4 regions of the Dehalobacter sp. MCB1 genome follow, and region 3 is predicted to be linked to each of the others. Evidence: riboswitches for the same ligand, from Rfam matches in the RefSeq annotation. Region 3 holds a riboswitch; each other region holds the start of a gene.
What was found. A riboswitch is a leader RNA that binds a small molecule or an ion and turns the genes downstream of it on or off. The one in region 3 is predicted to bind cobalamin.
Positions count from the first base shown of each region.

Region 1: another riboswitch for cobalamin. It lies ahead of A7K50_RS01390 (ABC transporter ATP-binding protein); the one in region 3 lies ahead of A7K50_RS08075 (energy-coupling factor ABC transporter permease).
Region 2: another riboswitch for cobalamin. It lies ahead of A7K50_RS03790 (cobyrinate a,c-diamide synthase); the one in region 3 lies ahead of A7K50_RS08075 (energy-coupling factor ABC transporter permease).
Region 4: another riboswitch for cobalamin. It lies ahead of cobT (nicotinate-nucleotide--dimethylbenzimidazole phosphoribosyltransferase); the one in region 3 lies ahead of A7K50_RS08075 (energy-coupling factor ABC transporter permease).

Region 1 is NZ_LXPC01000003.1:323-8,566, forward strand. Features, by position in the region: gene A7K50_RS01385 (energy-coupling factor transporter transmembrane component T) at 1-534, opposite strand, end outside; gene A7K50_RS01390 (ABC transporter ATP-binding protein) at 521-2,017, opposite strand; cobalamin riboswitch at 2,127-2,307, opposite strand; gene A7K50_RS01395 (zinc ribbon domain-containing protein) at 2,365-2,565, opposite strand; gene A7K50_RS01400 (Crp/Fnr family transcriptional regulator) at 2,843-3,508, opposite strand; gene A7K50_RS01405 (4Fe-4S binding protein) at 3,829-5,034, opposite strand; gene A7K50_RS01410 (hypothetical protein) at 5,293-5,598, opposite strand; gene A7K50_RS01415 (reductive dehalogenase domain-containing protein) at 5,611-7,152, opposite strand; gene A7K50_RS01420 (helix-turn-helix domain-containing protein) at 7,498-7,854, opposite strand; gene A7K50_RS01425 (pyridoxamine 5'-phosphate oxidase family protein) at 7,980-8,244, shown strand, end outside.
Region 2 is NZ_LXPC01000006.1:21,486-29,729, forward strand. Features, by position in the region: gene A7K50_RS03770 (ABC-F family ATP-binding cassette domain-containing protein) at 1-213, opposite strand, end outside; gene A7K50_RS03775 (class I SAM-dependent methyltransferase) at 449-1,348, shown strand; gene A7K50_RS03780 (ABC transporter permease) at 1,374-2,153, opposite strand; gene A7K50_RS03785 (ABC transporter ATP-binding protein) at 2,188-3,159, opposite strand; cobalamin riboswitch at 3,322-3,498, shown strand; gene A7K50_RS03790 (cobyrinate a,c-diamide synthase) at 3,646-5,019, shown strand; gene A7K50_RS03795 (bifunctional adenosylcobinamide kinase/adenosylcobinamide-phosphate guanylyltransferase) at 5,132-5,686, shown strand; gene cobS (adenosylcobinamide-GDP ribazoletransferase) at 5,670-6,443, shown strand; gene A7K50_RS03805 (hypothetical protein) at 6,440-6,835, shown strand; gene A7K50_RS03810 (histidine phosphatase family protein) at 6,828-7,430, shown strand; gene cbiB (adenosylcobinamide-phosphate synthase CbiB) at 7,518-8,244, shown strand, end outside.
Region 3 is NZ_LXPC01000012.1:45,603-53,846, forward strand. Features, by position in the region: gene A7K50_RS08060 (2-hydroxyacyl-CoA dehydratase) at 1-1,273, shown strand, start outside; gene A7K50_RS08065 (alpha/beta-type small acid-soluble spore protein) at 1,358-1,567, opposite strand; gene rlmH (23S rRNA (pseudouridine(1915)-N(3))-methyltransferase RlmH) at 1,712-2,191, shown strand; cobalamin riboswitch at 2,292-2,486, shown strand; gene A7K50_RS08075 (energy-coupling factor ABC transporter permease) at 2,618-3,358, shown strand; gene A7K50_RS08080 (energy-coupling factor ABC transporter substrate-binding protein) at 3,376-3,702, shown strand; gene cbiQ (cobalt ECF transporter T component CbiQ) at 3,686-4,477, shown strand; gene A7K50_RS08090 (ATP-binding cassette domain-containing protein) at 4,477-5,355, shown strand; gene cbiD (cobalt-precorrin-5B (C(1))-methyltransferase CbiD) at 5,375-6,571, shown strand; gene cobI (precorrin-2 C(20)-methyltransferase) at 6,568-7,269, shown strand; gene cobM (precorrin-4 C(11)-methyltransferase) at 7,266-8,051, shown strand; gene A7K50_RS08110 (cobalt-precorrin 5A hydrolase) at 8,048-8,244, shown strand, end outside.
Region 4 is NZ_LXPC01000010.1:58,869-67,112, reverse strand. Features, by position in the region: gene A7K50_RS06650 (arginine deiminase family protein) at 1-693, shown strand, start outside; gene A7K50_RS06645 (FMN-binding glutamate synthase family protein) at 1,034-2,524, shown strand; gene A7K50_RS14165 (hypothetical protein) at 2,530-2,703, opposite strand; gene A7K50_RS06640 (hypothetical protein) at 2,720-3,649, opposite strand; gene A7K50_RS06635 (tetrahydromethanopterin S-methyltransferase subunit H) at 3,858-4,811, opposite strand; cobalamin riboswitch at 4,971-5,147, shown strand; gene cobT (nicotinate-nucleotide--dimethylbenzimidazole phosphoribosyltransferase) at 5,276-6,394, shown strand; gene A7K50_RS06625 (hypothetical protein) at 6,458-6,952, opposite strand; gene motA (flagellar motor stator protein MotA) at 7,317-8,117, shown strand; gene A7K50_RS06615 (flagellar motor protein MotB) at 8,120-8,244, shown strand, end outside.

The DNA.
Region 1 (8,244 bases), on a different contig from region 3:
AAGATTTTTGATTCTATTTTTAATCCCTTCCGAGGGATAACCCCGAACCGATTGACTCTCTGAAATTGCCAGATACTCCTTTTGCATCAGAGGAAAAAAACGTTTTGTCATAACGACCAACATAGCATAACGATAAGGAACACCCCACACTATAAGCATTAAAGCCGCATCTATGGCAGAAGTCCAGGTCGTAAACTGAACAGCAGCCAAAGTCACGGCTGCCGTGCGGGAAATACCCAAAGCAGCAGCCGGAATAGCGCCTGTATAAACAGACAGAATACCCCATTTCCAGAGAATATCTCCATCCCGGCAGAACAATAGCTGTATGACAACAATCTGCGAGGCTACTAAAAGCATTATTGGCAGCAGTATTTTATATTTTTTTAAATGGTTAGAAAAAATACAGTCCGTAATCATTACCAATGCAATCATCCCAATTTCCAGAATCAGATTCTGCGAAAACAAAGCCGTAAGGATCAGTGTTAAACACCATACCAACTTCGTACGTGGATCAATTTTTTCAATGAAATCCATAATCAACGCCTTCCTTCTGGAAATCTAACCCGATGTCTTTAAGGGTCTTTTCATAAGAACCAATCTCTTGGGCCGGAATATCCAATGCCAGACGGTGCTTGTGCATTGCCACAATACGATTGGCATATTGTTTGGCCAAACCCAGATCATGGGTAACGAGAATAACTGTTTTACCTTGCTGCTGAAATGCTGAGAGCAGCTCCATGATCACGACACTTTGTTCTTCATCTAAGCCTGAGGTCGGTTCATCAGCCATGATAATCTCAGGATCTCCTACTAAAACAGAGGCAATTGCCAGTTTCTGACGCTGGCAACGGCTGAGCCTATGCGGATGGATATCGGCGTATGCCAACAGCCCGACTTCAGTCAAAATTCCATTCACTTTCTCTTCAATTTCCCCTCTCGGCAGTTTCCTTGTTCTTAAAATAAATGCTACCTCGTCTTTTACTGTATTCGAAAAAATTTGAAGATCAGGGTTTTGAAACAGAAAACCTATTTGACTGCGTATGGTTGCAAAATTTCTTTTGGTTAGGGGTTTGCCAAATATCTGAATTGCACCAGCATCCGGGACAAGCAGACCTTCCATTAACTTTAAGAGCGTCGTTTTGCCTGAACCATTGAGTCCAATCAACCCAATAAAATCGCCGTGATTAATCGACAAATCAATTTTCTCACATCCCTTAAAATCCCCTTTATAGGTAAAGGTTAGATCCTTCACTTCAATTATTTTTTTATCTGTTGCTGTAATATTTTTTGCTGGGCTAGTTTTTTTATTTAACCGTTCTAGATAGTCATCAGGGCTGCATTCTTCTTTAATGGCTCCTTCAGCCATGATAAGAATACGATTGGTATAGGGGAGAATATCGCAGGCCCGGTCCATTACCATAATCACGGTAACTCCCTTTTCTCTGTTTAAATAAGCGATATGAGAATAGAGGTCTTGTTTTCCCTTTCCGTCTAATTCTGCGGTGGGCTGATCTAAAACAAGAATAGGAGTTTCCATCGCTAGAACACTTGCCAATACCACTCTTTGAGCTTGACCGCCGGACAGCCCATCCGTATTTCTTTGTTCAAAACCCTCCAGTCCAACGAATTGTAAAGTTTTTTTGACTCTATTCTTAATTTCCTCCCAAGGAAGTTCCATATTGGCAATGCCGAAAGCAACCTCTTCCGCCGCCGTGATACTGACAATCTGATTTTGCGGCTCCTGCATCATATAACCGATGTAATCGCACATTTTTGCTAAGGGGATTTCATGGATGTTTTGCCCCATCACCTTAATGGTACCGTTTAACTGCCCATTGAAAAATTGAGGCGCTGCTCCGGTGATGCTATGAAGCAACATCGATTTGCCCGATGCAGCTTCCCCTGTAATAGCAATGAAATCTCCTTGATTAATGGTTAAGTCAATATCTTTTAATACTTTTTTTGTTTCAGGCGGAAAAGCAAGAGATTCTATTTTAAGCTGTACCGCAGGTTCCATCGGATGAAAGCCTCCATATAAAAATCTAAACTATGTAAACGACATGCATACAAAAAAAGTTCCAGTTTTGAGAGATACTAACTCTCAAACTGAAACTTTACCATTGCTTCATGTTGATATCTTCATTGGCAGGTCTTCTGACTCATAGCTTTAACCGATTTCTGTGCCTTCCCGATTTCTCAGTGGCATCGTACAGTCATCACAGCTATTTACAGCGGCGGGTCCGTCCAGGAATTGCACCTGATTCCCTATTCTTCTCGATAAGAGACACCAAAAAAGAATGTATGATTATTACGTCTTATTCTAAATGAAATTGAAGAAAAGTCAAGAGAAAAGATGGTGAGATTTTAACATTTGCAGCCAGGACTACATTTCCCAGATGAACAGGTTTTACCACCTTTAACTCCATAGGCATTAACCGTTGTAAACCGCTGAGTTATTTTATCATCAGCGCACTGCGGACATATTTGTTTGTCTCTTGAACTAACACTACAAAAAACAGAAAACTTGTGACCACACTTTTCGCAGATAAAGTCATAAGTTGGCATTTAATAACCTCCTAAAAAATCTTTTCTTTATCAAATCAATAATAAATTCATTGAATCCCCAACATTATATCCGTATGACATCAGGAGAAAATACTAGTACCATGTCAACCCTAAATCTATATATCCTGGCGGCAGATTTCTGTTAATACTGCGTTGTCGTCAATCACCATACGCTCGGTATGCCTCAATCCTCCGCCTTGTCTTAAAAGAAATCTGCTCCCCATTATATTACAGTTTTAAGGTTGACAAGGTACTAGCTGGTCTTAATTGTAGATCTTTAAATATGTTTCTGCCAGTTTTTTAGACGGCTATAATCCTGTATAATGATCCCTCCATATATTGGCCGTATAATGTTCTCAGATTTTAAGTCGCGAAATAATTTTGACACCGTTACTCTTGTTGTATCTGCAAGTTCAGCCAAATCTTGTTGATTGATAAACAGTTGCATCCCTTGTTGATCTGCAAGTGCACATAAAGTTTCGATAATTCTATGGTCTACCTTGTAAGTGTAATGTTTCTGCAGCCGGCTTATATGGTTATTACTTTTCATTGAAAGGTCGTAGAGCAGCTCTTCAGTAAGCGTAAAATCAGACTTCATCAAACTTTTCATTTCCTGAATTGAAATTGCAGCGGCTACTGTGTCTTCAACAGCCGTAAATGAACCGAGAGGGGGAATACCGGTAAACAATGGCGCAATCATAAATAAATTATTTGCACCCAAGACATCAATGAGAACCTCATTGCCTTCTTCGTCAACTTTCGAATATTCAACCGTCCCTGTAAAAATATATAATAGCTTCTCAATCGTAATGCCTTGTTTAATAATAATGCTTCCTTTGGGATATAACAATCTTTCTCTATCCGCAAAAACTTTCTTCCAACCATCTATTGGCGACCGGAATAATTTTGTGTGTTTCAGCCATGGTAGATCATTATCACTCATGATTACACTCCCTTGTACTTAGCCTTATACTTAGACTAATTAATATGTGAAAATGTAATTATGTTGTTTCCTTGTCCTGCCTAAATCTCCTGATAATTAGAGATATGGGCAGACAGAACTACCCTTACCTTGATTATATATTATTTTTCTTCGTGGATATAGTATGCAGATAATGGACATCTAACGGCGAGCGTCAATTTAATTAACGCTGGTGAATGGTTATAAAAGTTGTTTTATGTTGCTAAATAGTAAGAGTATAACTAAAAATAAGATTGTCGCTGTCAAAGTACAGAAAAATATTTCCTTAGAGCCAAGGTGCCTCATAGTGACCTTCCTTTATTCGTTAGAATACCTTGTTCCTGTTTCTTTTGGAAAAGGGAATTTACGAACCGTCTTGCTTTCATTATGATTTCATTTATCACCCCGACTGGGCAAAAGTATAAACACCAAAATCTTCTAATAAACAACGATACAACCAGGATAATGCTGAGCAGTATCCATTGCACACTCACCCCCTGAAATCCAAAAAGGACTCCAAAGGGTTCATAACTGCCCCCTACACTGGGTGATTTCAAGCAGAAGCATAAAATCAGCACGATCCAGACTAACACGTATTTAATTTTTTGCAGCGATGTCGCTACATTATGATTACATTTTAGTTTTCCGCCTCCGATTTTTGCCAGTATTTCCTGAATTCCTCCAAAAGGACATAACCAATAACAGTATAGATTCTTCCCGCTTAAGAAGATAATTAATGGAATCCCGACGATCAAAATATACCAAAAAAGATTTTGTTTAAAAGCTGGGAAGAATCCCATTAATCCACTGGCAATGTTTGCAAGCGAAATTGAACAGTTAAACCAGAAACCTGTAAAAAATATACTGCATATAATAACTATCCATCGCAGCTTCTTGATTTTCAAACGCACTCCTATGATCGTTGCAAATATTAATAAAGCCAAACCTATTTCTTTGATCCCCAAATTAATATTCTCCGAAGGCTCTGAAATATTCAAGCCAAATTGGTTTCTACCCAACCCGTGACTAGCCTGGTGGACTGCATTGGTAATCCCTCTCGATGAAAGCGTAGCGCCCGTCACCCTGTCAATATCCCGACCAATTTCCAGCGGTTCATCTACAGCTTTACCTATAAATTGTTTCGGAAAATCCCCACTCAAAACTGAATGAATATAGGATGGTGTTTCCGTAGCATACCCTACAACCTGGACTTTTAAAATGTTACCATTGGAATCTGTAGCCGTTAAGACAGATACAGGACCGCCATAGCCGTTTCCTTGACCAAAAACTACGTATCCCTGCAGCGTATACTGACCGTTGATATTCTTATAGCCTGCATAGGTCAGAGGGTGAGTTTCAATCGCTTTAAACTCCTGAGCATCGCTCAGCATAGAGGGTAAGAATTGCTGGACATCCATCTGTCTGCCCTTAAAACTAAACAATAATGCGATCATTAAAGATCCAAAAAACATAAATAAGAACAGTTTTTTTAAATGAATTTTAGACAAAATTACACATCTCCCGGTATACCATCGTTTATTATATCCGCACTACGCGCCTTTCTCAGCACTTCTCGCCTCAAATTGAAACATAGTGCATGTAGTTCCAAGTCTTGTTAGATCCGGCTACAAGAGTGTCCCTCAAATCTTCTCGAACTGCCAACCACGCTTTTACGGCAACGGTTCGACTGCCCAGCGATTATGTTTTTGTTTTCTCTCTGGGCAGCAAACCATTCAGCCTTACCTTAAAACTGAGAACAAAAATAATTACATTTTAGATGCATTATCAGTTATTTTTGCTTTCGGTACAGTAAAAAACCAACGCCAGATCCCGACTCCTGAAATTACAGTGATTGCAGTCAAAAAGACTCCTCCCATTAAAGCAGCACGTGACTCATTTTCACCGAGACTAGTGAAAATAAATATATCCGTTAAAAAGAGTAATAAAACCCACGCACAAACGACTAACCATTTCCACCAATTTAAGCTTTGACCACGCTGCTTCGACCATGAATACAACCAATACACAGCTACTGCTGTTCCCATTCCTGCAATGAACGAATAAAGGCTCATCCGCTATCCCTCCTATTTCTTAAAGATGCCTTCCGGTATTCCGTCAAAGAACATATCCGTTCTCATCCACCAAGGCACGTCTTTATAAGTCGCCCACGTCGGAGCATTATAATCGTCCTTTGACGGACTCGGATAAAAGCTCTTTTGCCCCCATAGCATGATTTGATGTGCTATTCCGGTTCGATCTCTTACAGCCAATTCACGGCTATACTTATGCAATGCATTATCATATCTGCGCCACGGACACACAGAATAACAAACACCGCACATATGCCTGACGGGAACAGAAGCATAATAGTTCTGACATTTTTCTCTGTCTGACATCCAACGTACCACGCCATCGTCCTGCAGTTCGGGTTGTCCGGCTGGAATAGAGCCACCAGGACATTTTTCCGCACAAATACCACACTTGTCGCAGAAATCTTTTAAGCCCATGTTGATTGGCCGATCTGGCTCCATAGGAAGATTTGTCAGTACAACAGCCAATTTTACCGAGGGTCCAAATTCAGGTGTAACCAATATGCCGGGCCTTCCCATCTCACCTAATCCGGCATCAATTGCTAACGGTGTGGGTAAAAGTTCATCCCACCCTATAATTGGGTTTCCGTTATATCTGGCAGGATAGCCCAAAGCTTTGATAAAACCTGTAAGTCTTGCAGCAGCAAGACCTGACCGCGTATATGCCTCAAATGGACTGTAAAAAAGCGGTGTTGCTTCTATTAAATTAGGTTCATGGGGTACAGCAATGACAATTGCATATTGCCACCAATCCGGGATGTCTATGGGACCACCTCTTACCCCTCTTGGCGTTATTGGATCGATTCCTACCGCAGCTAAAATTGGAAGCATCCTGGGGTCCACGCCACCACCCCAGCCTAAGATCCACCTCGGATTGACTTTCGTAATACCCACTAAAGTCCCACCAAAGAGGCCTGCCATTTTTTTAATGAGTTTGCTTGTTTCTTTTGGATCCTTAACTTTTAATGGTTCTTTGATTACACCCTTAAAGTCCCACTCTTTTGGGTCCCCTACTAAGGGAGCAAGCATGCTGGTCCAAGCCTTGTTCCATGCGGTTGCAATCCCCCACATATCCTTATTCATTTTTTTCTCTTCTTCAGCGAGGTTCGGAAGAAGTTTGGTGAACCATGCTCTATCGCTTTCCAGTTTATCAGGATGCTTTGCGTAATATTCCTTCAATCTGGGCATTAAATTTTCTTCGCCTTTTTGGCTTAGTAAAGCATCTTCCTGATAGTACAGACGACGAAAGGTTGGTGAATCAACGTCTTGATCCACACGATTGACTGGTCCTTTAATCTCATAGCCAGGCTTATCTACTCTAAATGGCTCACGATTAAAATATACTTCCCCTTGTTCTGATTCCCATCCCATCATCGTATCAATGGACTTTGCATCACCAAAGCTGCTGGCAGCAATTCCCCCGAGTGCCGCTACACCTCCAGCAAGCCCGGCAAATTTAAATAAAGAACGTCTGCTGATTTGAACGGATTTAATCTTGTCTACTACCGAGCCATTTTCTAACTGGTTATTTTCCATCCTGTTCACTCCATTCCAATTTGTGAAAATAAAAAAGATCATGTTAAAAGTCCCTTAGATGCTATACATTTGCGCAATGAAGTCATGGTTTTTTAGACTCGTGAGTCTATACCTCTCCTCCTTTACTTAAAATACAGATCATATCTTAAACATGAGCGCTCGTATTCAGTTTATAGCAGTCAACTTTTTGTGTATGTTAAACAAATACTTTTCTGAATATTCAGAAAAGTCAAATGTAAACAAAGGAGCAATAGACTATTTCAGACTAATGCTCCCCAAAAATATTTGCCTTATTTTACATAGTTTCGGAGTTTACGCACAGAGTTTCTTAGTTTTTGTTTAGTATTATTCGGACTCCTGAACCTGAATCCCCCAATGTGCAAGTTGTTTTAGAATCGGCATCAAGTCACTACAAAGGTCCGTCAATGCATATTCAACCCTCACCGGCATCTCCATATATTGTTTGCGGTAGATAAGACCGTCTTCTTCCAATTCCTTCAATGAACTTGCCAACATCGTATTTGTTATGCCTCTAATCTTGCGTTTCAGTTCATTATACCTTGTTATACCGTCTTGATTAAGCGCGCATAAAATAGGCACTTTCCATTTTCCGCCTATTAACCTTAGTGCGCTTCCTAATGGACAGTCCTCCATACATGGGCAGTTATTTCTGCATGCGCTGCTGTTTTGATCGCTTTTCATAGTCAGTTCTTCCTTACCTACTCATCATTTTCTGCGTACTTGAAAAATAAAATACAGATGGTAATATTGTACTAGGTAGTAAAACTAAAGTAAAGACGATCAAAAAATATTAAGGAGATGACGAGATGGTTATTAATGAAGAGATCAAAGCAGTCATTGAGGGTTCGGCCTTCCTCTCCCTTGTTACGCTAGGTACAGATGGCATTCCTCACCCAATCATTGCAGGCAAAGGCGAAGTTGTAGACGACACAGTAGTTTTCGGCATTTACAAAATGGAAGTAACACAGCAGAATTTAGCAGCTAACAAAAATACATGGGTTGTTGCAGCCACAATGAACAGCGGACCTAAAGGCTATCGTCTCGCTGGGACAGCTGAGGTCAAGGATAAAC
Region 2 (8,244 bases), on a different contig from region 3:
GAGATAACCGACCCTGACCCGTTTAGACCATTCGATCTGGCCTTCATCAGGCTCGAGTTGGCGCGTAATGATGTTCATAAACGTAGATTTTCCCTCGCCATTCGCCCCGATCAAGCCGATATGCTCGCCCTTCAGCAGGCGGAAAGAAACATTTTGAAATATGGCTCGGTCGCCAAAGCCATGACTCAAGTTTTTAACAGTCAGAATACTCATGTTTTCTTATCTTCCTTTTTACATAAATTAGTAAAAATCTTCAACGGTTACCATGCATTTTAGAGTTGACGTATTTTAGAGTCAACAAGGTGATAGCAGGAAATATCTTTATTAGATTATCAAATCTGTCTAAGGAGAGCAAGTCAGAAATATGACAGCGCAGAAACTAATTCGTATCATGCTTTATTGATAAGAAGGGCAGCCTCCATGATGATATTTGCTTGGGACTGAGTTGATGGTAATATTAGATGAAAGATGCATTTTTGATCCGTTTGAGCGGATCAAAAATATAAAGGTGGAAGCGATGGGTATTGATTATTTTGATCAAATTTGGCGAACTAAAGATTCCAAAAGCAGTTATAAAGAAGGAAGCGCGGATTCCTGGGACAACAGGGTCGAAGAATTCACAGGCATCGAACCTGATGAGAGAATTGTAAATATTACAGAACTGCTTACCGCAAAAAGAATGCTCCGGGAAGACAGCACTGTTCTGGATATCGGCTGCGGACCCGGCCGTTTTGCAGCAGAATTTGCCCGAAGAGCGAAAAACGTAACCGGTGTGGATATTTCGCCGAAAATGGTGCGAACCGCCAGAGACTACGCGGCGGCCCGGGAGCTTCAAAATATTGATTTCATGGAGATGGACTGGCGGCAAGACGACTTGTTCGCAAAACAGTGGAAGCAAAAATTCAGCCTGGTAACTGCCATTATGTCTCCCGCTATTGGGAGCAGGGAAAGCCTTGAGAAGATGATCGCAGTCAGCAGTGAATATTGTTTTTTAAGTCATTTTGTTGAACGGCATGATTCCATTAGTGACGAACTGAAAAGACGGTTTCTTCCGCCCCATATGGAAGATGTATACGGCAACAAAGGATTGTACTGCTGTTTCAATATTCTCTGGCTCAAAAAACTTTGTCCTGAAATTACGTATATCGAGACAGCAAGGGAAAGTGTCCGCACATTGGATGAAGCGAACCGTCATTACATCAGCAGACTTGGCATGAAGACAGATTTGACTGATGAGCAAAAAGCGGACATCAGGAATTATCTTCAAAGCAAAGCAGAGAACGGGCTGATCAGAGAAACGATCATAGGGAAGATTGCCTGTATATGTTGGAAAGTTGCAGCCGTCTAGATTCCCAGAAACGAAAAAGAGTTCATTATTGAATAAGTTTCTTTTTTACCATGACCAGCGGGAAAGGCAATGTCAGCAGCGTAACGGCTAAGAGCCAGATGATATGGCCGGTGATTGCTGGAGTAACCTGTCCCAGAACCAGTGGACGCACCGTTTCAACCGTATGGTACAGCGGCGTCAGCCACGGAAGAAAACGAATGGCGGCGGGCAAGCTTTCAATCGGAAAAAAGATTCCGGCAAACAGAAACATTGGAGAAATCAACAGCGTGAAAAAATAGCCGAAAGAGTCGTAATTGGGAGCGAGACTCGTCCAAATTAAAGAGAGATTGGAAAAAATGACGGACATGAGGATCAGTGGGACAAAGATGAGCAGGGCATACAGGGAGTGGACAATGCCGAATAAAGCGACGACAATAAAGAAAACCGCACCGTAAAGAGCACCTTTGAACGTGCCGTACAGGATTTCGCCGAGGATGATGTCGTCCATGCTTACCGGCGTAACCACCATGCTGTGAAATATTTTCTCCTTGGACATCCGGGTATAGCTGTTGTAGGTCATCTCATAAGTTACAGCAAACATCGCTGAAGAAGCGATCAGCCCCGGAGCCAGAAAATCAAGGTAGGAAAGCCCGTTGATCTGCGTAATATAAACACCCAGACCAAAGCCCATGGCCCAGAGATAAAGCAGCGGCTCCAGAAAGTTAAACATGATATTAGCTTTCCATGTTTTACCGAAAACCTTCAGATTCCGTACGAATACCTTAAAGGTCAGCACGGGGTTAAGATCGAGCTTAATTATTTTCATCCTATTATCCTCCATATCATTAACGGTTTTGAGATTATTTCTCAAAACCGCCGCGGACACCATGCAGCGTTTCGCCGGTCAGTTTTAGAAAAACATCTTCGAGATTTGTAGGTCTCAGGCGCTGATAGCTGACAGGAAGGTGTTCACCGGCAATTCTTTGATTCAGGTTGTCAGCCATAGCTGGTCCGAGATCAGAATAGAGAACCAGATCATCACCAATTTGCTGATAAGATTTCAGCCACTCAGCGCTCCAGTTCAGGAGCTTATTTTGCATATCCGGACTCACTCCGAGTTCCAGCGCATATGCACCGACATGCTTATCAATAAGATCTTTCGGTACACCTTGCTCAAGGATTTTGCCCTGATTGATGATGATCAGTCGGTCACAGAGATGACTGGCTTCTTCAAGATAGTGTGTTGTCAGGAGCATGGTCGTACCGCTTTCTTTTAACTGCCGCAGACGCTGCCAGACCATATGACGGGCGTACGGATCAAGCCCGGTGGTTGGCTCATCGAGAATCAATAGCTCCGGACGGTTGATCAACGCACGGCCGATTGTCAGACGTCGTTTCATGCCGCCGGACAGCTCGTCGACGACCGCATTGGCTTTACTTCGAAGATCCATAAAGTCCAGGATTTCCAAAGCCCGTTCCCTGGCAATACTTCTCGGCAGTCGGTAATAGGAGGCGTAGACCAGCAGGTTTTCCAGAATCGTCAGTTCCGGGTCAAGGTTGTCTTCCTGAGCAACAACACCGAGACGTGCTTTAATTTCCCGGGAATGCTCCGAAATATCCTGGCTGAAAACCGTCAGGCGGCCCTCAGTTCGGGGTGACAAGCCAAAGACCATCCTGGCCAGGGATGTTTTGCCGGCGCCGTTTGGGCCAAGAAGTCCAAAACACTCTCCTTGCCGGACAGTAAAAGAGATCGTGTCAACGGCAGTGAAATCTCCGAACCGTTTCGTTAGATTTTGGGCTGAAATGATATCGGCTGGAAGAGAATAAGACATGAGAGGGTACCTCCGTGGATTGCTGTTCTTTTTCCCTAGCGTATCAAAAGGAGGGCAGAAGGGCAAGGCCGCATCTGTGAAAATATCATGTAGGAGAAGGCTGGGAAGAGAAGGCTATATACTGTCCAGTAGATTGCGGGTGGACACGTTGTGCGTCTTCTGATATAATGTAATCGCTTAGGTTGCATTATTTTGCAATAATAGGGAAACAGGTGAAATACCTGTACGGTCCCGCCGCCGTAAGGTGGAGCAGATTCAAAGTTGCCACTGTTTACAATGGGAAGGCTGAATTTGCTTTGAAACCGAGTCGGAAGACCTGCCTGAGCCGTTTTGCACTGTTTTCACGGAGGATGAAAGGTGTAGCATACGAATCGTGCAGAAGTGTTTGAGACTGTTTGCAGATTTTGTAAGTAAAACCTCTTCCAACCGCCGGTTAGAGAGGTTTTTTGATGTCCATGGAGCTTCGATAGAAATGGAGAACAAGTCATGAAAGCCGTTATTCCACGTATTATGTTTGCGGCTGCAGGCAGCAGCAGCGGCAAGACGACAATTACCTGCGCGGTATTACAAGCGCTTTTGGAGCAAGGGGTTCATCCTGCTGCGTTTAAATGCGGGCCGGACTATATTGATCCGATGTTTCACACCGAAGTCATCGGGACAAACTCACGAAATCTGGATCTATTTATGTTATCGGAAGAGGTTTGCCGGTATTTGCTGGTCAAGAATTCCGAGCAGGCCCAAGTCGCTGTTTTAGAAGGGGTAATGGGCTATTATGACGGGCTTGGCATTGGCAGTACCGTGGCAAGCTCTTACCATTTGGCGGTAGCAACGCAAACGCCGGTGATCCTGATTGTCAATTGTGCCGGTTCAGCAATCTCAATTGCAGCCTTGATTCAGGGATTTTGCCGTTTCAGACCGGACAACGGGATCAAGGGCGTTATTCTAAATAATCTTACACCTTCCCTATATCCGCAATATAAGGAAATGATCGAAAAAGAGACGGATATCCAGGTGGTCGGTTACTTTCCGAAACTCAAAGAATGTGCACTGGAAAGCAGACATCTTGGATTAATTACAGCATCAGAAGTGAAAGACCTTCAGCAAAAAATGAAATTTCTGGCCATACAGGCCAGAGAATCCATTGATTTGAACCAGCTGCTGCGTATTGCAGGCGGGGCCGCGGAAATAGACTATTATGAGGCCGCGATTGAGAAAATCTCTGCTGTCAAAGTCGCCGTAGCCAGAGATAAAGCTTTCTGTTTTTATTACCAGGACAGCCTCGAACTTTTGGAAACATTGGGAGCTGAACTGCAGTATTTTAGCCCGCTTGAGGATCAAGCCGTACCTGAATGCGACGGACTGATTCTCGGCGGCGGTTACCCGGAATTATATACCGAACAACTGGCTGGGAATACATCAATGCTGTCAAGTATCAGGCAGGTTCTTGCTAAAAATACTCCCTGCATAGCCGAGTGCGGCGGGTTTATGTATTTATTGAACCGTATTGCTGACAAGGACGGCAAACCTTATCCGATGGCAGGATATTTAGAAGGGGACGCTGTACTGACGGATAAACTGAACCGTTTCGGTTATATCACGCTGACGGCGCAAAAGGATAACCTGCTGTGCGGCAAAGGCGGCAAGATCAACGCGCATGAATTTCATTATTCGGATTCAACAGCCAATGGCGGCGGTTTTACGGCAGTCAATTCATCAGGGAGCAAAATGTGGGACTGCATCCATGCCGATGAGAACCTCGTTGCCGGCTATCCCCACCTTCATCTCTGGGGAAACCCTGAGTTTGCACGTTCGTTTATCCGGAGATGCAGCGACTTTCAGGCTGCCAGGATGGGTTCGTAAGGTGTGCGTAAACAGGAAAAATTTGAATCATTTGCTGAACGGAACGATAGCTGATATAAAACGACAACTGATATGAAGGGATATTTTTGTGAAAGGAAAGAGGCGGTAAGTAATGTTGGCTTTGGTTAGCGGAGGCGTTGCCAGTGGAAAGTCTGAAATAGCGGAAAATTTGGCTGTCAGCCTGAATACAGGAAAGATGGCCTATATCGCAACGATGACTGCCTCAGACGAAGAATGCCGCAACCGGGTTGTCAAGCACCGTCGGATGCGGGACGGCAAAGGGTTCGACACCTTCGAGTTTTCTTACGGACTTTCCGAGAAAATCCCTATTTTAAGCGGCTGCGATACCGCTTTACTCGAGTGTATGGGCAACCTGATTGCCAATGAAATGTATCTGCAGAAGCGCAGCCCGCAGGATGCCATTGATTGCATCAGTAATGATATTCGGCTGCTAGCGGCGACTGTACCGAATACCGTCATCGTAACCAGCACGATATTTGAGGATTTCAAAGCCTATGATGATTTTACGACCGGCTATATCCGTGTACTGGCTGAAATAAATTCGGCAATTGCCGCGGCTGCAGATGTCGTGATTGAATCCGTCTGCGCGATTCCGCTTATCCATAAAGGAATGAAGGAGCTTTCCGGTTATGAAAACCTTGTATGAATCGTTTGTTGCAGCCTTTTCGATGTTTTCTAAAATTCCAATGCCTCAAATTGACTGGAACGAGAAGAATATGCGTTATTCTTTTATCTTCTTTCCTGTGGTCGGGGCTGTCATTGCCTTTGTTCTCTATTTCTTGTTTCTATTATTGGAATATTTCAGGTTCAGTCCCGTCTTTTTTGCTGCTGCAGCTGTGTTTATTAACGTCATGATCACTGGCGGAGTTCACCTCGACGGTTATTGTGACACGACAGATGCCTTGAATTCCCATAAGGACCAAGAGGAAAAGCTTCGAATCCTTAAGGATCCCAATGTTGGAGCCTTCGCGCTCATCTATACGTCAGTTATCCTGCTGCTACAATTTGCGGCGTGGTATGAGACCTATCTGAAACCGGACTTTTTCTTTCTCGTTCTTGTTTCGTTTGTCCTGTCACGGTCGATGGCCGCTTTGGCAGTCGTCTGCTTTCCGTGTGTCAGAAAAACAGGACTTGCTTCAATCTTTGCAGGTTATGCCTCGAAAAAAACGGTAAGAATCATTAGTTGCTTGATTGTTTTATTATGTGTTGCAGCAATGTTGTACGTGAGTATGATTGTCGGGATCACTGCAGTTCTATTTATTATGCTGTCCTTTTACTTATTTAACCGCATGGTTCAAAAACATTTTGGGGGCATAACCGGCGATCTGGCAGGCTTTTATATTGTAGTAAGCGAAACAGGAATACTTCTGATTTCGGTAATAGCAGGAGGCGTTAGACTATGATTTTGGTGATCGGAGGCGCTAGTCAGGGAAAATTGGAATTTGTCAGGAGTACGTGGGATATCGCTTCGGCCAACATTACGGATGGCGGGACGTGCAGCTTCGAAGAGGCTTTTCAGCGTCCGGTGCTTGACCATCTGCATCTGTTGATTAGGCGCTTGCAGGAAGCCGGTCATGATGTCCGAAGGTTTGTCACTGACGGAATTGGGCAGCACCCCGATATGATTCTGATTTGTGATGAATTAAGTTCAGCCGTGGTACCGGTTTTAAAAGATGACCGGGAAATGCAGGAAGTTACCGGGAGGGTCCTTTGCACGGCCGCCCAGAAAGCGGCTAAGGTCTATCGTGTTTTCTACTCCGTTCCGGTTCTGATTAAAGGTGAAGAGCATGAATAAGTTCCTATACCTGGTCCGGCATGGCAAGACGGAAGGGAATCTGAGACGCAAGTATATCGGAATTACGGATGAGCCTTTATGTGAACAGGGGATTTCCGAAATCCGTGAGCATATTGCTGCCGGTCGCTATACGGCGGTTGAGCACGTCTTTGTCAGTCCAAGGCTCCGCTGCCTTCAGACCAGGGAGCTGATCTATCCGGATATTCCTTACAGTATAATGCCTGAACTTGCGGAGTGCAGCTTCGGTATATTCGAAAACAAATCGTATGAACAGCTGAAGGACCTTGCCGAGTACAAAAGTTGGATTGACGGCGGCGGAAAACAGCAAGTCCCGGGCGGAGAACAGCCGGAAATATTCAGGTCCCGCTGCCTGGACGGTTTTAACCGCGTTATGCAGGAAGTAGATGAAGCCGGAATCGAAAAGGCCGCGCTGGTTATTCACGGCGGTACGATCATGATGCTGCTTGAGGCATTTTCTCCCGAAGTATTTGATTTTTACCATTGGCAGATAAAGAACGGCGAAGGCTATCAGCTGACGATTGATCAGGCTTTATGGACCGAAAAGAAGAAGCTGGCGGCGATAGCGAAGATCTAGAGGATAAGAATATAAAGATCCAAAGTTGATCGCTGCTTGTTTTTGGGAATGACGAAATCGACGAAATGATAAAGAAGTTGGTATGGAATGATTACACTTTATGCTTTAATGACAGGTTATATTTTGGATTTGATTTTTGGTGATCCTTCCTGGCTGCCTCATCCGGTTCGCTGGATCGGTTCGCTGATTGCCGGAGGAGACAAATATCTGCACCGGATCAGTTGCAGGACGGACCGAGGCCAGTATTGGTGCGGGGTACTGCTGACTGTTACCATTGTTACGGTGACATTTCTCGTGCCGTTGGGCCTATTGTATTTGCTGAATAGCATTAGCCCGCTGCTGGGATTTATGGCCGAGGCTTTGATGTGTTATCAGATTCTGGCTACGAAGTCGCTGCAAGCTGAGAGCATGAAGGTCTATGATGCCCTGCAGAAGAACGATATCATGGAAGCCCGTTATCAATTATCCTGGATTGTCGGCCGGGACACGGAGAATTTGAACAGCTCCCAGGTAGCGAAAGGCGCTGTGGAAACCGTGGCCGAAAATCTTTCCGACGGCGTCATCGCGCCGATGCTTTTCATTCTAGTTGGCGGAGCCCCTTTGGGCTTTTTGTATAAAGCGGTCAATACCCTGGACTCGATGATTGGCTATAAAAATGACAAATATCTTTATTTTGGCCGGTTTGCTGCCAAACTGGATGATGTCGCCAATTATCTTCCGGCCAGAATTTCTGCCTATTTGATGCTCCTGGCTGTTTTTTTGACCCGTTATGATTTCAAAGATGCCTTCAGAATCTACCGGCGTGACCGTCATA
Region 3 (8,244 bases):
TAAGATAGAGATTCTGCCTGATGTCGAGATGGATGTCGTCGAACAGGGACTTCTGCATGTGCATAACGATGCCTGCTATCCGTCAATCTTAGTTGTCGGTCAAATTATGGCGGCACTGAAATCAGGCCGTTATGACCTGAACAAGACGGCAGTCATCATGTCGCAAACAGGCGGCGGCTGCCGGGCCAGCAATTATATTGGCTTTATCCGTAAAGCCTTAAAAGATGCCGGCATGGAACAGATTCCGGTTATTTCCCTTAATGCCGGCGGTCTCGAATCCAATCCCGGGTTCAAACTTTCCATGAAGATGATCAAACGTTGCGTGATGGCTACGGTTTATGGCGATCTGCTGATGCGCGTAACTAATGCCATACGACCCTATGAGAAAAATAAAGGAGAAACGAATGATCTTCTGGCCAAATGGCTGAAGAAACTAAAGCCGACCCTGACTGCGATGAACCTGCGGGAATATCACCGAAATATCCGCCGAATTATCAAGGACTTTGATCATATTGAGATCCTGGATGTTAAGAAACCAAAGGTCGGGGTGGTTGGGGAGATCCTCGTCAAATTTCATCCATTTGCCAATAATTTTATTGTGGATGTTCTGGAAAAGGAAGGCGCCGAAGCCGTTCTGCCGGATCTGATGGATTTCTTTATGTACTGTGCGTATGGAACAATATTCAGAAGAAAAGAACTCGCTGGCTCACTGAAAAGCGAGCTTATCAGCCGCTATATTATCTGGCGATTGGAAAACTACCGCCGGGTAATGAAACGCACTTTGGCAAAGAGCAACCGTTTCCATCCTCCCAAATCGATTTATGAGTTGGCCGATATGGCCGGCAAGATCATGCATCTCGGACATCAGACCGGTGAAGGCTGGTTCCTGACCGCAGAAATGCTGGAACTGATAGAAAGCGGAGCAACAAACGTTGCCTGTCTGCAGCCGTTTGCCTGCCTGCCAAATCATATCACGGGTAAAGGGATGGTCCGCGAACTTAAACGGCACTACCCGCTGGCGAATATTGTGCCAATCGATTACGATCCGGGTGCCAGCCAGGTGAATCAGATCAACAGAATTAAACTGATGCTTTCAGTCGCTTTCAAAAATATGGAGAGGTCGGAAGCACTCAATAATGCCAATACGAACGATAGAAACAAAATGAATAACAACGCCGGGCAAATGCAATCTGCACCCGGCGAGGAAGCGGCAGCTTTGCATAACACTGAAGAAGGTACAGAGCAGTCGTATTCCGAACAGAAGATTATATAACAAAAAACCTCTTCAGTATTGTAGGCTGAAGAAGTTTTGAATATTTATTGAAGTAGATTAGGAATACTAAATGAGTCCGTTATTCTATTTCATCTGCTGTTTGGCATAGGCGATCATTTTTTTGACCATCTGGCCGCCGATCGGGCCTCCTTCCAGACCATTCTGTCTGGCAGTAACATCGCCTTTATAGTGATCGTTATTTTCCCTTACAAAATCAAGATGGCCGATTTCAGCCGCAGCCTCCATTTTTAGATTCTGCAGCAGCTTTTTTTTGCTTTCACTTGTTTTACTCATTTTTTTTCACCTCCATCAATATTATTGACACTTTTGAAAAAAATCTTCATTGTAAATAATCCAATATCAGAGAGATTTAACCTTCAAGTTTTTGATTGCAAATGTTTGGACGCAAACATAGTGACTGGAGTTGGAGAAAACATGCTGCAGATCAAAGTTCTAGCGGTAGGGAAAATCAAAGAAAATTATTTAAAAGAAGGGCTGAAGGAATACGCCAAGCGTCTTAGCGCGTACATCCGGCTTGAGATGATTGAAGTTGAGGACGAACCATGCCCCGAAAGGGCATCAGCTGCCGACGAAGTAAGAGTAAAACAGAAAGAAGCTGAAAAGGTTCTTAAATTAATTTCACCTCAGGATTATGTGGTTTTGCTGGATCTTCTGGGGAAGGAACTTTCTTCACCCGAACTTGCCGTTTTGTTTGATGAAAAAGGGCTTTCAGGCCAGAGCCGGATCACTTTTGTGATTGGCGGATCTCTCGGTACGGCAGATGAAATCCGAAAACGCGCCGATTACCGGTGGTCGTTCTCGAAGCTTACCTTTCCGCACCAGATGATCAGGCTTATCCTGCTGGAGCAGATTTACCGGGCGTGCAAGATTAGCAAAGGGGAACCCTACCACAAATAGAATTGATGGAGGTAAAGATACTTCAATTAATATGTTCAAGGCTAAAGTAAAAATAATATTGATTCCTTGTCGAAAGAGCGATATAATGAATCAGGATTAAAACTGAATAGGCAGAACAGGTGTTGAATGAAGCTGATAAGCGTATCATTCAATGAATAAGGAAAGTCGGGTAGAAGCCCGCGCGGTCACGCCGCTGTGAAAGTGGAGTTCTTCAGGTATACCACTGGGAAACTGGGAAGGTCTGAAGATCGATGATGCTTAAGCCAGAAGACCTACCTGTTTTAGTGTCTCACCATATACTCTACGAGTGATAGAGAGGGGGATGTATGTGCAAGACTACCGAGGAAAACTTCCTAGCATATGAGCCTCTCGACGTAAGATGTTGAGAGGTTTTTTGTTTCATATCTTATATAGGAGAGTTTGACGATGATAAATAAAAAGATTTGGATAATGGGTCTCGTACTTATGTTTATGTTCTTGCCCCAGCAGACATATGCCATGCATATCATGGAGGGCTTCCTTCCTGCGGGTTGGTGTATTACTTGGGGTGCTTTGGCAATACCTTTTGTTCTGGCTGGTTTTTTTTCTATCAGAAGAACTGTTGGAGAGCATCCCAAAACATTAATGCTTTTGGCGATGGCAGGTGCCTTTGCTTTTGTTTTGTCTTCCCTGAAGATTCCTTCCGTTACAGGAAGCAGTTCGCATCCTACAGGGGTTGGTTTTGGCGCTATCTTGTTCGGACCGACCGCAATGGCCGTAATTGGCTTGATCATACTGCTGTTTCAGGCTGTCTTACTGGCCCATGGCGGATTGACAACATTGGGGGCAAATACTTTTTCGATGGGCATTGTGGGGCCGCTGGTAGCTTTTGCTACATACAAAATGGTGAAGAAAGCAAATGGACCGCAGTGGCTTGCTGTGTTTCTCGCTGCCGCACTTGGGGATTTATTGACTTACGTCACGACATCGGTGCAGCTTGCACTGGCGTTTCCAGCTGAAACAGGCGGCGTTATGGCATCACTTACCAAGTTTCTAGGTATTTTTGCCTTAACGCAAGTACCATTGGCGATCAGTGAAGGTATTTTGACTGTGCTGATATTTAAGGCGATTTCATCCTATGCAGGGGATGAGCTTAAAGACTTAAAAATACTTTCAAAGGAGGTCTGAAAGTGTCTGTAGAAACGATGAAACCGAAGAATAAAAATCGGGTTATCATCACAAATATTATTTTAATTACGATTGTCATAGCGCTTGCCGTTATACCCCTCATTGTGCAAAAAAATGCGGAGTTTGCTGGGGCTGACAGCCAAGCTGAACAAGCTATAGCAGAACTTAACGGGAATTACCAGGCCTGGTTCTCACCAATTTGGGAGCCGCCTAGCGGAGAAATTGAAAGCTTGTTGTTTGCGCTTCAGGCAGCTGTCGGAGCAGGTGTTTTGGGCTACGGGTTAGGTTATCTGCGGGGTCGTAAGAAAAAGGAAGAATCGGTAAACAATGATTTACATCGATAAATACGCTTATTTATCCAGGCTTAAACAAACGAATCCATTGAAAAAGCTAGTCTTAGCCGTTTTGGTTTTGGGGGTCTGTCTCTGGGCTGATTCCGTTGCGGTGTCAATCTTGACGCTCCTGATCATGGGCTGGTATACCGTTTGCAAAGGCGGTACACCTGTTAGAATTTTTATTAGACTTATGCTTGTCCCACTTTCCTTTTTAGTGATCGGCGTTTTAACCATTGCGGTCAATGTTTCAGGGGACAAAGATGTTTTTGTATTCTCTGTATATGCATTTGGCATGTATATCGGGGTGTCGCAGTCCGGTATTTTAAGTGCGGCAAATCTGTTTTTTAAAGCGCTTGGCGCGGTTTCCTGTCTGTATTATTTATCGCTGAGTACACCAATGGTAGACCTGTTGGCAGTTCTTCGGAAGCTTAAAGTTCCAAGACTGATGGTTGAATTGATGGGACTGATCTACCGGTTTATTTTTGTATTTTTAGAAATGGCAGACACCATGTTTACGGCGCAGAATTCTCGCTTGGGCTATGCGGGGCTTTCCTCCGGATACCGTTCATTGGCGGCTCTGGCTTCGTCACTTTTTATCCGGTCTTATCAGAGGGCGGATGAACTGTATATTGCGCTTGAAGCCAGGGGATATGACGGTGAGCTCAGTGTGATCCATGAGCAGGCGGAGACCCATTGGACAGAATATATTCCGATTATGCTGATTAACCTATTCCTGATTGCAGTTGCGCTGTTTTCCAAACAATGGACAGGAGGCTTGCTATAATGGCCGAAAATGGCTTGATTGAAAATGTGGAGGCTAAAAATATCTTGGAAGTCAGAAATCTCCACTACATCTACAGTGATGGAACCCAGGCCTTAAAGGCCCTGTCACTTGGGATTAAACAGGGGAAAACGACAGCAGTCCTCGGAAGCAACGGTGCTGGAAAATCAACGTTGCTGCTTTCCTTTAACGGCATCAATAAGCCTTCAGGCGGCGAAGTCCTATTCAAGGGCCTGCCGCTGGATTATTCAGTAAAAGGTCTCAAACAGCTTCGAAAATCTGTTGGCATTGTTTTTCAGGATCCGGATAAGCAGTTGTTTTCAGCCAGTGTCTATCAGGATATCTCCTTTGGAGCGATGAATCTAAAGCTGCCTGAGGAGGAAGTCCGCAGAAGGGTGGATCTAGCCATGAAGAGAACCGGGATATCCCACCTGAAAGACAAGCCTACACACAGCCTCAGTTTTGGCCAGAAAAAACGTGCAGCCATTGCCGGCGTTCTGGTGATGGAGCCGGAAGTGCTTATTTTGGATGAACCGACTGCAGGGCTTGACCCACTCGGAGTCAGCGAGCTAATGAAGCTGCTCAGAAAACTGCAAATTGAGCTGAATTTGTCCGTTGTGATCTCAACGCATGACATTGATATTGTCCCGCTTTACTGCGATTATGCGTATGTAATCGATGACGGCAGGCTTGTAATGGAAGGTACGCCTCAGGAAGTGTTTTCGCATCCGGAGGAAATCAGAAGGATTAATCTCAGACTCCCAAGAATTGGGCATCTTATGGAAATCTTGCACGATAAAGATGGCTTTGAATTTGCCCAGCCTGCCAATACCATATCTGAGGCCAGAAAAGCTTTAATTAACTGGAAAGATACAAACTGATTGAAGGAATATAAAAATGATGAATCATGACATCCACCATCTAAACGTTGAACAAAACAGTCCACAAAACAGTCAATCCGGTGAACTCTTTATCATCAAACAGAATAAAAGACTGAGATGCGGCTTTACTACGGGATCCTGTGCGGCTGCTGCTGCCAAGGCTGGGGCGGTAATGCTGCTCTCGGGAGACCTGTGCACACAAATAGCCATTGCGACACCGAAAGGGATACCGGTTACGATGCAGGTGCTGGAAGTTCGGAGAGACATGAACCAGGTGACGTGTGCTGTAAAAAAGGACAGCGGCGATGACCCGGATGTGACTAACGGCATCCTTATTTTTGCGACGGTCACCAGAGCGAACCATAATAATATTCAGGTTGATGGCGGCCAGGGCGTCGGCAGAATCACTAAGCCCGGGCTTGCCTGTTCTATAGGAGAACCGGCCATCAATCCTGTTCCCAGAAGTATGATTATGTCGGAAGTGGCGAAAGTCTGTGCCGAGTACGGTTATGAGGGAGGCCTGGAAATTACGATATCAGTTCCGGAAGGGGAGGCCATTGCCAGAAGAACCTTTAACCCACGGCTGGGCATTGTTGGCGGAATCTCTATTCTGGGAACAATAGGAATTGTCGAGCCGATGAGCGAAAAGGCCCTGATCGATACGATTCGACTGGAGATGAATCAGCAGAAAGAAAAGGGCTGCAGAGATCTGTTGGTCTGCCCTGGAAATTACGGTGAAACTTTTGCCCGCAGTACGCTGGGGCTGGAGAGTTCTCTGATTCACTGCAGCAATTATATCGGTGAAATGCTGGATTTTACCTTGGAATTAGGCTTTGACGGCCTGCTGCTGATTGGACATGCCGGAAAATTGGTCAAGCTGGCAGCGGGCATTATGAATACCCACTCCCGCTATGCGGACTGCCGCATGGAAGTTATCGCCGTACATGCTGCCTTACACGGTGCCGGGAAGGAGATAGTCAAAGAAATTATGGCTAGCCTGACAGCACCGCAGGCCGTTACGGTATTAGACCGGCACGGGCTTAGAAACCAGGTATTTGAGTCCATCATGTTAAAAATTGATGAATATGTGAATTACCGCCTGCAGAATAAGGTGAAAGCCGGTGTGATCCTGTATTCCAATGAACAGGGTATCCTGGGCAAAACACCGCAGGCGGATGAAATAGTCAATAAAATAAAAAGGATGAAGCCATCATGAAAGCAGCATTATACGGAATAGGCGTAGGTCCGGGAGACTTTGAACTGATGACCTTAAAGGCCGTCCGAATCATCAGCGAGGCAGATCTTATTGCTGTTCCGCGGACGGATGAAAAAGAAATGACCGCCTGGAATATTGCCAAGCAGGCTGTGGACCTCTCCACAAAAGAAATACTGGAACTTTACATGCCGATGACACGGGATGCCCAAATGCTGGAGCAAAGCCATCAGGAAGCAGCTGAACAGATCATCGACCAGCTCAAACAAAACAAATCTGTGGCTTTTCTTACGCTAGGGGATCCATCGATCTATTCCACATACATTTATCTGCATAACCGGGTTTTGGAAGCAGGCTATGATGCCCGGCTGATTCCGGGGGTCCCGTCCTTCTGTGCTGTAGCAGCAAGACTTAATGTGCCTCTCTGCGAGGGCGCCCAGCCGTTGCACATTATCCCCGCATCCTATGAAGGGTCCTTTGATTACCTGGACTGGGGCGGAACCAAGGTGCTGATGAAATCAGGAAGGGAATTTGGCAAGGTTAAGGAAGAGCTTATCAGCAAAGATCTGGTTAAGCATACCCAGATGGTGGAATGCTGCGGGATGCCGTCAGAGAGAGTTATAAAAGATATCAGTGTAGCCGAGGGGAAAGCAAGCTATTTTTCCACGATCATTGTGAAAGAAAAGGAGATTGTCAGATGATTTATTTTATTGGGGCCGGTCCGGGCGCGGTAGATTTAATCACGGTTCGCGGAAAGACGCTTTTGGAACAGGCCGATGTTGTGATTTATGCAGGCTCGCTGGTCAACCCGGAGCTATTGAATGTTACGAAGAAGGAATGCACCGTTTACGACAGTGCCGGGATGACACTGGAAGAGGTGCTTGCTGTGATGGTTCCTGCCACCCGGGCAGGTAAACTGGTCGTGCGTCTGCATACCGGCGATCCAAGCATTTACGGAGCGATCCGTGAGCAGATGGATCTGCTTGATGCCGAGGGCCTGTATTACGAAGTCGTACCTGGAGTCAGCTCGTTTTTCGGAGCTGCTGCCTCCTTGAAGAAGGAGTATACATTGCCGGATATCAGCCAAACTGTAATTATTACCCGCATGGAAGGAAGAACCCCGGTACCGCCTAAGGAAGACATTGCTCTCCTGGCGTCGCATCAGGCGACCATGGCAATTTTCTTAAGTACAGGGATGCTGGAGAACTTAAGTGCCAAGCTTATGGAAGGCGGTTACGCCGCTGACACTCCGGCAGCGATTGTTTATAAGGCAACCTGGCCGGATGAGAAGCAGTTCCGCTGTACGGTAGGGACATTGGCGAGGACAGCTAAAGAGAACCATATCACCAAAACGGCCTTGATTCTAGTGGGCAGATTTTTGGGAAACGACTTCGAAAGATCTAAACTTTACGATCCGGCATTTACGCATGAATTTCGGGAAGGAATCGATCCACTGCCTTCTTGGACTGAGGATTTGAAATGAAGATAAGCATCCTGGCTTTTACCGCCAATGGAGTCGCTCTCAGCCTGAAAATAAAAGAGCTGTTGGATGCTCAAGGTAATCATACGGCTTGCTATCAGCCGGAAAAACTTACCGGGGCCGTCAATACAGCCGGCATGGCAGAACCCATTGCTCCGGATTTAAAGGTGTTTACAGGCAGACAGTTTGCAGAAAA
Region 4 (8,244 bases), on a different contig from region 3:
GATACTTGCCTGATAACGAGCCAAGGAGCTATTCTTTCCAAGATGTGTCCTGGCAGCCGGGCAGGAGAAGAAACAGTTGTCGGAGAAGCTCTTGATAATCTCGGCATTCCCCTCTTTCATGCCTTTCAGGGTCAGGATCAGTTTGAAGGGTGTCTAGCAATTTCGCCTGAAATTCTTTTTCTTGCCGATACACAGCGGCATACCAGAAGAACGCTCGAAGAATTTTTCAGCAAGGTACTTCATCTCTTTCCGCAAATCATTTATGCGGAGATTCCCCAGGAAAGACGGTATATGCATCCGGATATGATTTTTGGCAGAATCAGTGAAAGCCTAGCTTTGGCCTATTTGCCGGCTTTTCTGAAGACTTATCTGATTACGGCAAAGCAACGCACAGAAATCAACGTCCAAGAATATCTTGCGTGCAGGGAAATGGAGATTATCGAACTATCCGACCAAGAACAGCAGTCCTGGGGCTGCAGTTTTGTTTCGGTCGATGCCAATATTCTCATTCATTATGATATTGCCTTAAGTCTTCAGACCCAAAATGAACTTAGCCGCAGAGGCGTAGAAATCATTCCGTTCCATCCTGAGGCCTTATTGGCTGGGGGCGGAAGTCTCCGCTGCCTGACTTTACGGGTTTGGCGGGACTCTAATCTTCAGTTAAAGACTTCTCAGCGCGTCAATCAAATTTAAGATGATGGCGACGACAACGCAAAACCCTACCGGGTAATAATGAAACAAAAACAATTTGGAGATGTGTTCCATGTATGGCACTGTTAAGTGGTTTAACTCCGAAAAGGAATATTCAATTAATTCTTTCATCACTGCATGCGTCACGAAATATCGGCACATTACATGATTCACATCGTTAAATAAAGGTTCGGAATCGAACCTCTTCGTATTGATATCTAGAAGTGACAAATAATAAAAGGTATTTTTTTAAAATTTAGGATAAGAATAATACTGTTCATCAAAAATCATAAAAAGTCATTCGAATTCTTTGAACTAAGCATTACATGTGAGGTGACATTATATGAATAAAGATTCGCGAGATTTTAGTTTTTCTTTTAAGACTCTCGGCTCCATTGCAGCCATTTTAACAGCTGGTTACGCCATAGGACATCACAAAGAACAAAAGTCCCTAATAATCCGTCGCGCAAGAAATCGAAGAATAATGCTGGCATCTTTGCCGTTAGCTTTATTAACTACCGGGCCATTAGCGCGTAAAATCGTTCAAAAAAATGTAACAAAAGCAATTACCATTTTAACAACAGATGAATACGGTAAAAATGTCATAGAGCTATGGACTGCCATTCATCGGGCCGGTGTTCAAAATATTGTTGAAAACAATTTAAGGGCAACACAAGGGACAACGATTAATAGGCCGATTGGCAGTTCAAAAAGGTTTGACGGGTTCGATAACCTTATGTTTGTTCCACCCCAAATGACGATGGTCTCTAAATCGGGCGAGACCGCAGTTGACATGAAAGTGACACTTGGCCCCAAGGCAGCCAAACCTCTTACAGTCAATATACCTCTCCTTATTTCTGGAATGGCTTATGGAATTGCTCTAAGTGAGCCCGCAAAAATAGCTTTAGCTAGGGGAGCAAAACTAGCGGGGACAGCTACAAACTCCGGTGAAGGCCCCTATCTGAAAGAAGAACGCGACGAAGCGGATAAATATATTCTGCAAATTGCCAATTGGCCGTGGGGGCTACGCACGGACCAAGAAATTGCTTCTGCGGACATGCTGGAAGTACATATTTCGCAAGGAGGGCAGAAAGGCGTCTTCTATATAGCTCCGGATGAAATTAAAGGCAAAGCACGTAAACTTATGGGTTTATCCCGCAATCAAGGTATATCGGGTCTACCTGCTCCTCCCGGTGTACAAAGTGCCGCAGATTGGCCCATATTGGTCAATAACCTGCGTAATAAGGCGAATGGAATACCCATTGCTCTGAAATTGATGGCCACGGACAAAATTGAAGAAGATTTAGGTTTAGCTGTGGATGCAGGGTTTGATGTCATTGCAGTCGACGGAACGCAAGGTGGATCTCTTGTTTCCAACCCCACCATGCAGGATGACTTTGGAATTCCCAGTCTCCATGCGTTAGTTCGCGCGGTCCGTTACTTACAAAAACGCGGAATTCGAGAACAGATAAGTCTGATTGTATCTGGCGGCTATTTTAATCCTGGAAGCTGTTTAAAAGCACTTGCGCTTGGCGCTGATGCTATTTATCTGGGTACCGTCCCCTTATATGCCTTAGCCAACAAGCAGCACAAAAAAGTAATCCCCTGGGAGCCTCCTACAGTCCTTGTTAGCTATGCATCAAAATATAACAAAAAGCTGAACATAAACTTAAGCGCTGAAAGGGTATCGAATGTCTTACGTTCTATGACGGTTGAAATGGAACAAGCCATTCGTGGTTTGGGGAAAACTTCTATCAAAGAACTAAGCCCTAGCGACTTAGTGGCGCTTGATACGTTTTCTGCTGAATTAACTGGGGTAAAAAGAGCCTATTAGTTTAATTATAAACCTAGAATTTGCTTGAATTCTTCTTTTAACTGTTTCTTAAACTGTAGATTCGGCTTTACGGTTACCTTATTTTCGCGCAATTGAGGCAGAATCTTGAGGAACCCGTAGTCTTCTTTTTCAACTGTTTCGATCATTTCCTTTACCTTATAAGATTTTCGCATATTCATCAATCCCCTCTCCCTCTTAAAGATTTAGTTCACGATTAATGATCAATTCCTTGAGAGCTTCGTTGTTATGACAAATGTTGTTCCAAATACTATCGATGATCATAGCATCAATCTGCTGAAACAGATATTTTTCGCTTTGAACATAGATGATGGCGCATACTTCACTTTTAAAGAATAAAGGAACAACCATAATTGATGCATCGTCGCTGATCCTAAAGTCTTTATTAATAATTGATTCCTGAGCCAGCTCCTTTAATGTGGCTCTATTCACAATCGGTACTTTTTTATATGAGGCAATCTCTTCAGAGACAATCAGATAATCGGAATGCGTCTTTCTAATATTATATAGTTTAAATTGGATATTGATTACCTTTGTGATACTTTTAATAAAATAGGGATCATTAATTTCTTTGCCAATGTTTTTGATATCTTTAATCATTTCAATGACCGATGCGTTGTTTAAGATTCTTAATATCCCCATCAAGGCGACACTGATTTCATTCAACATGGCATTTTTTATAACGGAAGACTCAGACAATATAGCCTCCATACTAAGCTCACCGTAAGGTGTTTTAACGCCAATTGTTTTAAAACTTAGAAACGGCAGCTTAATCATTAACAACCATAATAAAATATATAGGACGATTCTCATCCCTTGAAATACGGGTGCTTGAAGAATTTGAGCAAAGACACCTAAATGATCTGTATTTATCCCTACAAGATTGCCTAGAAATAACTCCTCACAGAAATAAAAGCCAATAAATATTGCGATAAGTGCGATAAATATTCCCCATATTTGTCTGGCATTTAACTGTTTTACCTGATAAAGTGTTTTAGACAAAAACGTTTCAAATGTGCCGAAGCATATTATGATCACTGCTCCTAAAATGGTTCCTAAAGCAGTACCACAAGCTATCCCTATTAAGATTCCGTATTTTGCAATCATATTATTGCCCTCACTTTTATCCGATTACAACACCAGTACCAATATATGGAAATGTATAGTCAAAAATTACTCCTTGTGGAATATTGGAAATAATTTCTAATATACAAATATATAAACAGCTCCTTCCAGGCAGTATCCTTAACAGGATCACTTCAGAAAGGAGCTGTTGTCCTATACATTCACTTACAAAATGTACAATAACTGTGTTTTATTTGGTTTTATCAAATTCTGTCAGTTTCTGAGCAAAATCACCATAAAATCTATACAGCGGATGTGTTGGACTAGCCGGCAGCTCCCCGCTTTCATCATATGCTAAGGTAGAAACCATCAGCGAAGCTGCAGCTACAGCAGGCAGTACGCTTGGCGCCCCTTTGATCGGCCCATAAAATAGGAAATCGCTCCACAGGACGGCCGATACTGCATGCACTGCAGCATTTATGGCGGAAAAGCCTTCCCCACCCCACATTTCCCGGCTTTCTTTCCACATATACGTCCCATTAGCAGGGGCTGATCCAACCGGCCAGCCGGTTTCCGCTTTGATTTGTTTACCTGCCAGGGCTGAAAAAGAAATAGACGGAAGATTCATTACGGTCGTATCGATTAAGACTGAGGAAAAATCTTTTGCTCCAATGGCTGTCAGCATTTCACGGCATGCCTGTACCCTGCCGGAAGGAGTCTGGTTCGTTTCATCGAAGACCTGCAGGACCACGTGTTTGATTCCCAATTCTTTTAATACCGCTGCCTGGCCGATCATGTCTTTATCCCAAGGTGTAATGCTGTTATATAAAATTTTGTCCTGAATACCAAGGCTGGCAGCATATTCTGCCGTATCAAGACGCGCTTTTTCGCCCCAAATGTCAATAGCAAAAGGGCGGTTGCTGATTGTAAGGTAAAAATCAATATATTCCTTCATCTCATCTGCGGAAACCGCTGTCATAGCGACTATGGCAGGTATCCCTGTCTGATCGGACAGCTCTTCCTGCCTGAGAATGTATAAACGGGCTTTTTCACGATCAAATTTCCTGTCACGGCGGCTTTCTAGAATACGGTCTCCGTTATGAAATATTGAGGATATAAGCAGAGGCGGATTATCTCCAGGTTGGCCACCGATAATCATGTCACAGATACGGCAAACTTTTGGTGTTAAGTCATATTTAAACATTTTTTCTCCAATATCTCTTTGGATGATTTAGCAATCGTATTATACCATATATTATTGTAAATAACCATTATTTAACAGCAATTGCCAGATTGAGCGATTATTAAAAATTAATTTGACTTGACTTTATTTATGATTTTCGTTATCTTAATAGAAGTTGAATATATGTATACAATCTTAGGTGCCCCACTAAGGGGAGAATAGGAAAATCGGTCTAATCCGATACGGACCCACCACTGTATAGACGAGTCCCCGCTGATCCACTGGCGTATGCTGGGAAGGTGCGTTCAGGACGTTTGAGTCTGAGTCAGGAGGCCTGCCTAAGAGGTAAAAGTCTTTCCTGGGTAATGGAAAGCGGCGGTGATGACGGCAAAATCCCGACCACAAGAAAATTTGTGGTGGGGTTTTATTTTTTATCGGCTACGGATGGCCTAACAAATAATTTTATTTAATTGGAGGTTTTTTAAATGAGCAGCCTTACAAAATTTCATGGTTTGGAAAATCTGAAAAATGCGACTGGGCAGGAACTTGAAACTGCGTTACAAGAACTGATGGGCGGAATCAAAGCGCTCGATCAGGAAGCTTTGGCAGGTATGAAAAGCCGTGTAGATGCGAAAATTAAGCCCCTCGGAAGCTTAGGTGTCTTAGAGGATATTGCACAACAGCTCGCAGGCATATTTGGCACTACACACCCCCAAATCAATAAAAAAGCAGTCCTGCTTATGGCCGGAGATCATGGTGTTGTCGTCGAAGGCGTCAGTGCTGCACCTCAGGAAATCACGAAACAAATGTTCTATAGTTACCTAAATGGCGGTGCAGGCATCAATGTCCTCGCCCGGAACGCCGGAGCAGATGTTATTTGTACGGATATCGGCATTGCCACCCCATTCGACGCTCCTGAACTTATGGCCTACCGGGTTAAAAACGGAACAGACAATATGGCGAAAGGACCGGCAATGACCCGTCAAGAGGCCATACTTGCAATACTGACTGGTGCAAGGATTGCCGCCAATGCGATTGACTCTGGTGTTAATCTGTTAGCAACAGGTGAAGTCGGTATTGGCAATACAACACCGAGCGCTGCCTTAATCTCTGTGTTTACCGGTCACTCTGTTGAGGATGTTACTGGCCGCGGAACGGGCTTAAAAGATGATGCCCTGATTAATAAGCAAAACGTGATTAAATGCGCAATCGAAATTAATCAGTGTGACCCTGCCTCGCCGATTGATACCCTGGCTAAAATTGGTGGACTCGAAATTGCTGCGCTCGTTGGAGCAATCCTCGAAGCTTCCTATCAACATGTACCGATTATCCTCGATGGCATCATTTCATCTGCTGCAGCAATAACCGCAGCAAAACTGGCACCCCTATCCACTTCCTATATGATTGCTTCTCATAGTTCAGAAGAGCTTGGACAGCATCTAGCTCTTCATCAGCTTGGGCTCAAACCTAGACTTGACTTCCATATGAGACTTGGAGAAGGCACAGGTGCCGCCTTGATGTTCCCGATGGTCGAGGCAGCCCTTAAAGTCGCTGATGAAATGGCCACATTTGAACAAGCTGCAGTTACCACTGGAGACTTCTAAAATCTGCAAAGAAAGATAAAAAAGACATGTAGGGCATAATCCGTTCATGTCTTTTTTGCATATTCATCGATATTCAATAAGCCTTTCATTTTTCTTTTGTTCAAGATTATATTTTAAATCTGCGACACGCTGGACATAACCATCAGGATCATATAAGCCGCCGTCTTCTACCATCTTAAGAATGTCTTCAAGGCCGTAGTGATTAGATAACAGCATCAGATCAAAGACAAACTCATCGGCATAGCCTTGATCAACCCAGTAATTTCTGTAATATGCCAACTTCTCTATGTCTGACTTTGCAGTAGTGATTTGGATATTATTAATTCCTTCGGCTCGATAAACTGCCAAAACCAATTCATACGACAAATCATTTTCTTTACAAAGATTAAAGATAATGCCCTGGGGGTCATTCGGCAAAATGACATAAATCACGGAAATCTCCTGCGCAGTAGCAGACATTCCTTCTGCTTGTTGAACGGAGTGAGAGCAAACATATACAAGGATAACAATAGGAATGATAACGAATAAGCTACGACTAAAACCTTTTCTAACAAACATGATGCCCACCCCTTGCTTATTAAATTTTCTAGTTATTCAGAATACTAAAGCCCCTTTCAAGAATCAAGACCTTAAAATATAAATTAGTGTGTATTAGACAATATTCTTAATATTCTGATATTATTATATCATAAATATTTTGTCCGATATATATCATTATCTTAGGATCAATATTTATTTTATAGCTATATGTTTCTTTTTGATAATATATGCTGTCTGTTAAAAACTAATAAATATTTTCTAAAAATGACAGTATTCTCTAATATTTTCTATTAATGAGCTGGTTAAAAAATCTGCATAATGATACAATATTTTTATAATTCGCAGACTATCTGTAGATAAAAATTTAATAAAGGGTGTAAGAATGGACATTTTTTTAATTATTGGAATCGTTGTAGGCGCTCTTGCCGTAGTCGTAGGCATGATTGTCAAAGGAGCCAATGTAGCTGTGCTGTTGAATCCAGCTGCGGCCATTATTATTCTGATCGGGACAACTGCAGCCGTGATGAACTCATTCCCAAGAAAAGAATTCTTGAACATTCCGAAAGTATTAGCTGCCCTTTTTCGAGAAAAACAACCGTATGATGCGGTGTCGTTGATTGAACTTATCACCGATATGGCGATGACAGCCCGTAAAGACGGCTTATTGTCCCTTGAACAGACGATTATGGAAATTGAAGACCGTTATTTGCAAAAAGGGCTAAGCCTGGTAGTTGACGGATTGGAGCATGACTATATTCAAGAAATTATGGAAATGGAAATTGATAATATGGAGGACCGTCACCGTGCCAATGCCTCGATATTTTCCGCGGCAGGCAGCTATGCTCCGACGCTGGGAGTATTAGGTGCGGTCGTAGGACTAATCGGAGCGCTCGGTAATTTAAATGATACGGAAAAACTTGGCCATATGATTGCCGCTGCATTCGTCGCGACATTGTTTGGTATTTTTCTCGGCTATGTTGTCTGTCACCCAATCGCTTCCCGCTTAAAAAGAAAATCTGCTGCCGAAACTAAGAATATGCGCATTATTGTCGAAGGAGTTCTGGCCCTTCAGGCCGGAGAGAACCCTAGCAGCATTAAAGTAAGATTGACTGGCATGCTCGATCCAAAAGAAAGAAAAATCCTAGAGGAAAAGGAAAAAAATAAACAAGGCAGCGGTGAATAAGGATGTCGAAGAAAAAGCAACACCATGAAGAACATGTTGATGAATCCTGGCTGCTGCCGTATTCCGACCTGCTGACGCTTCTGCTTGCACTTTTTATCGTTATGTTTGCCATAAGTCAAGTCGATAA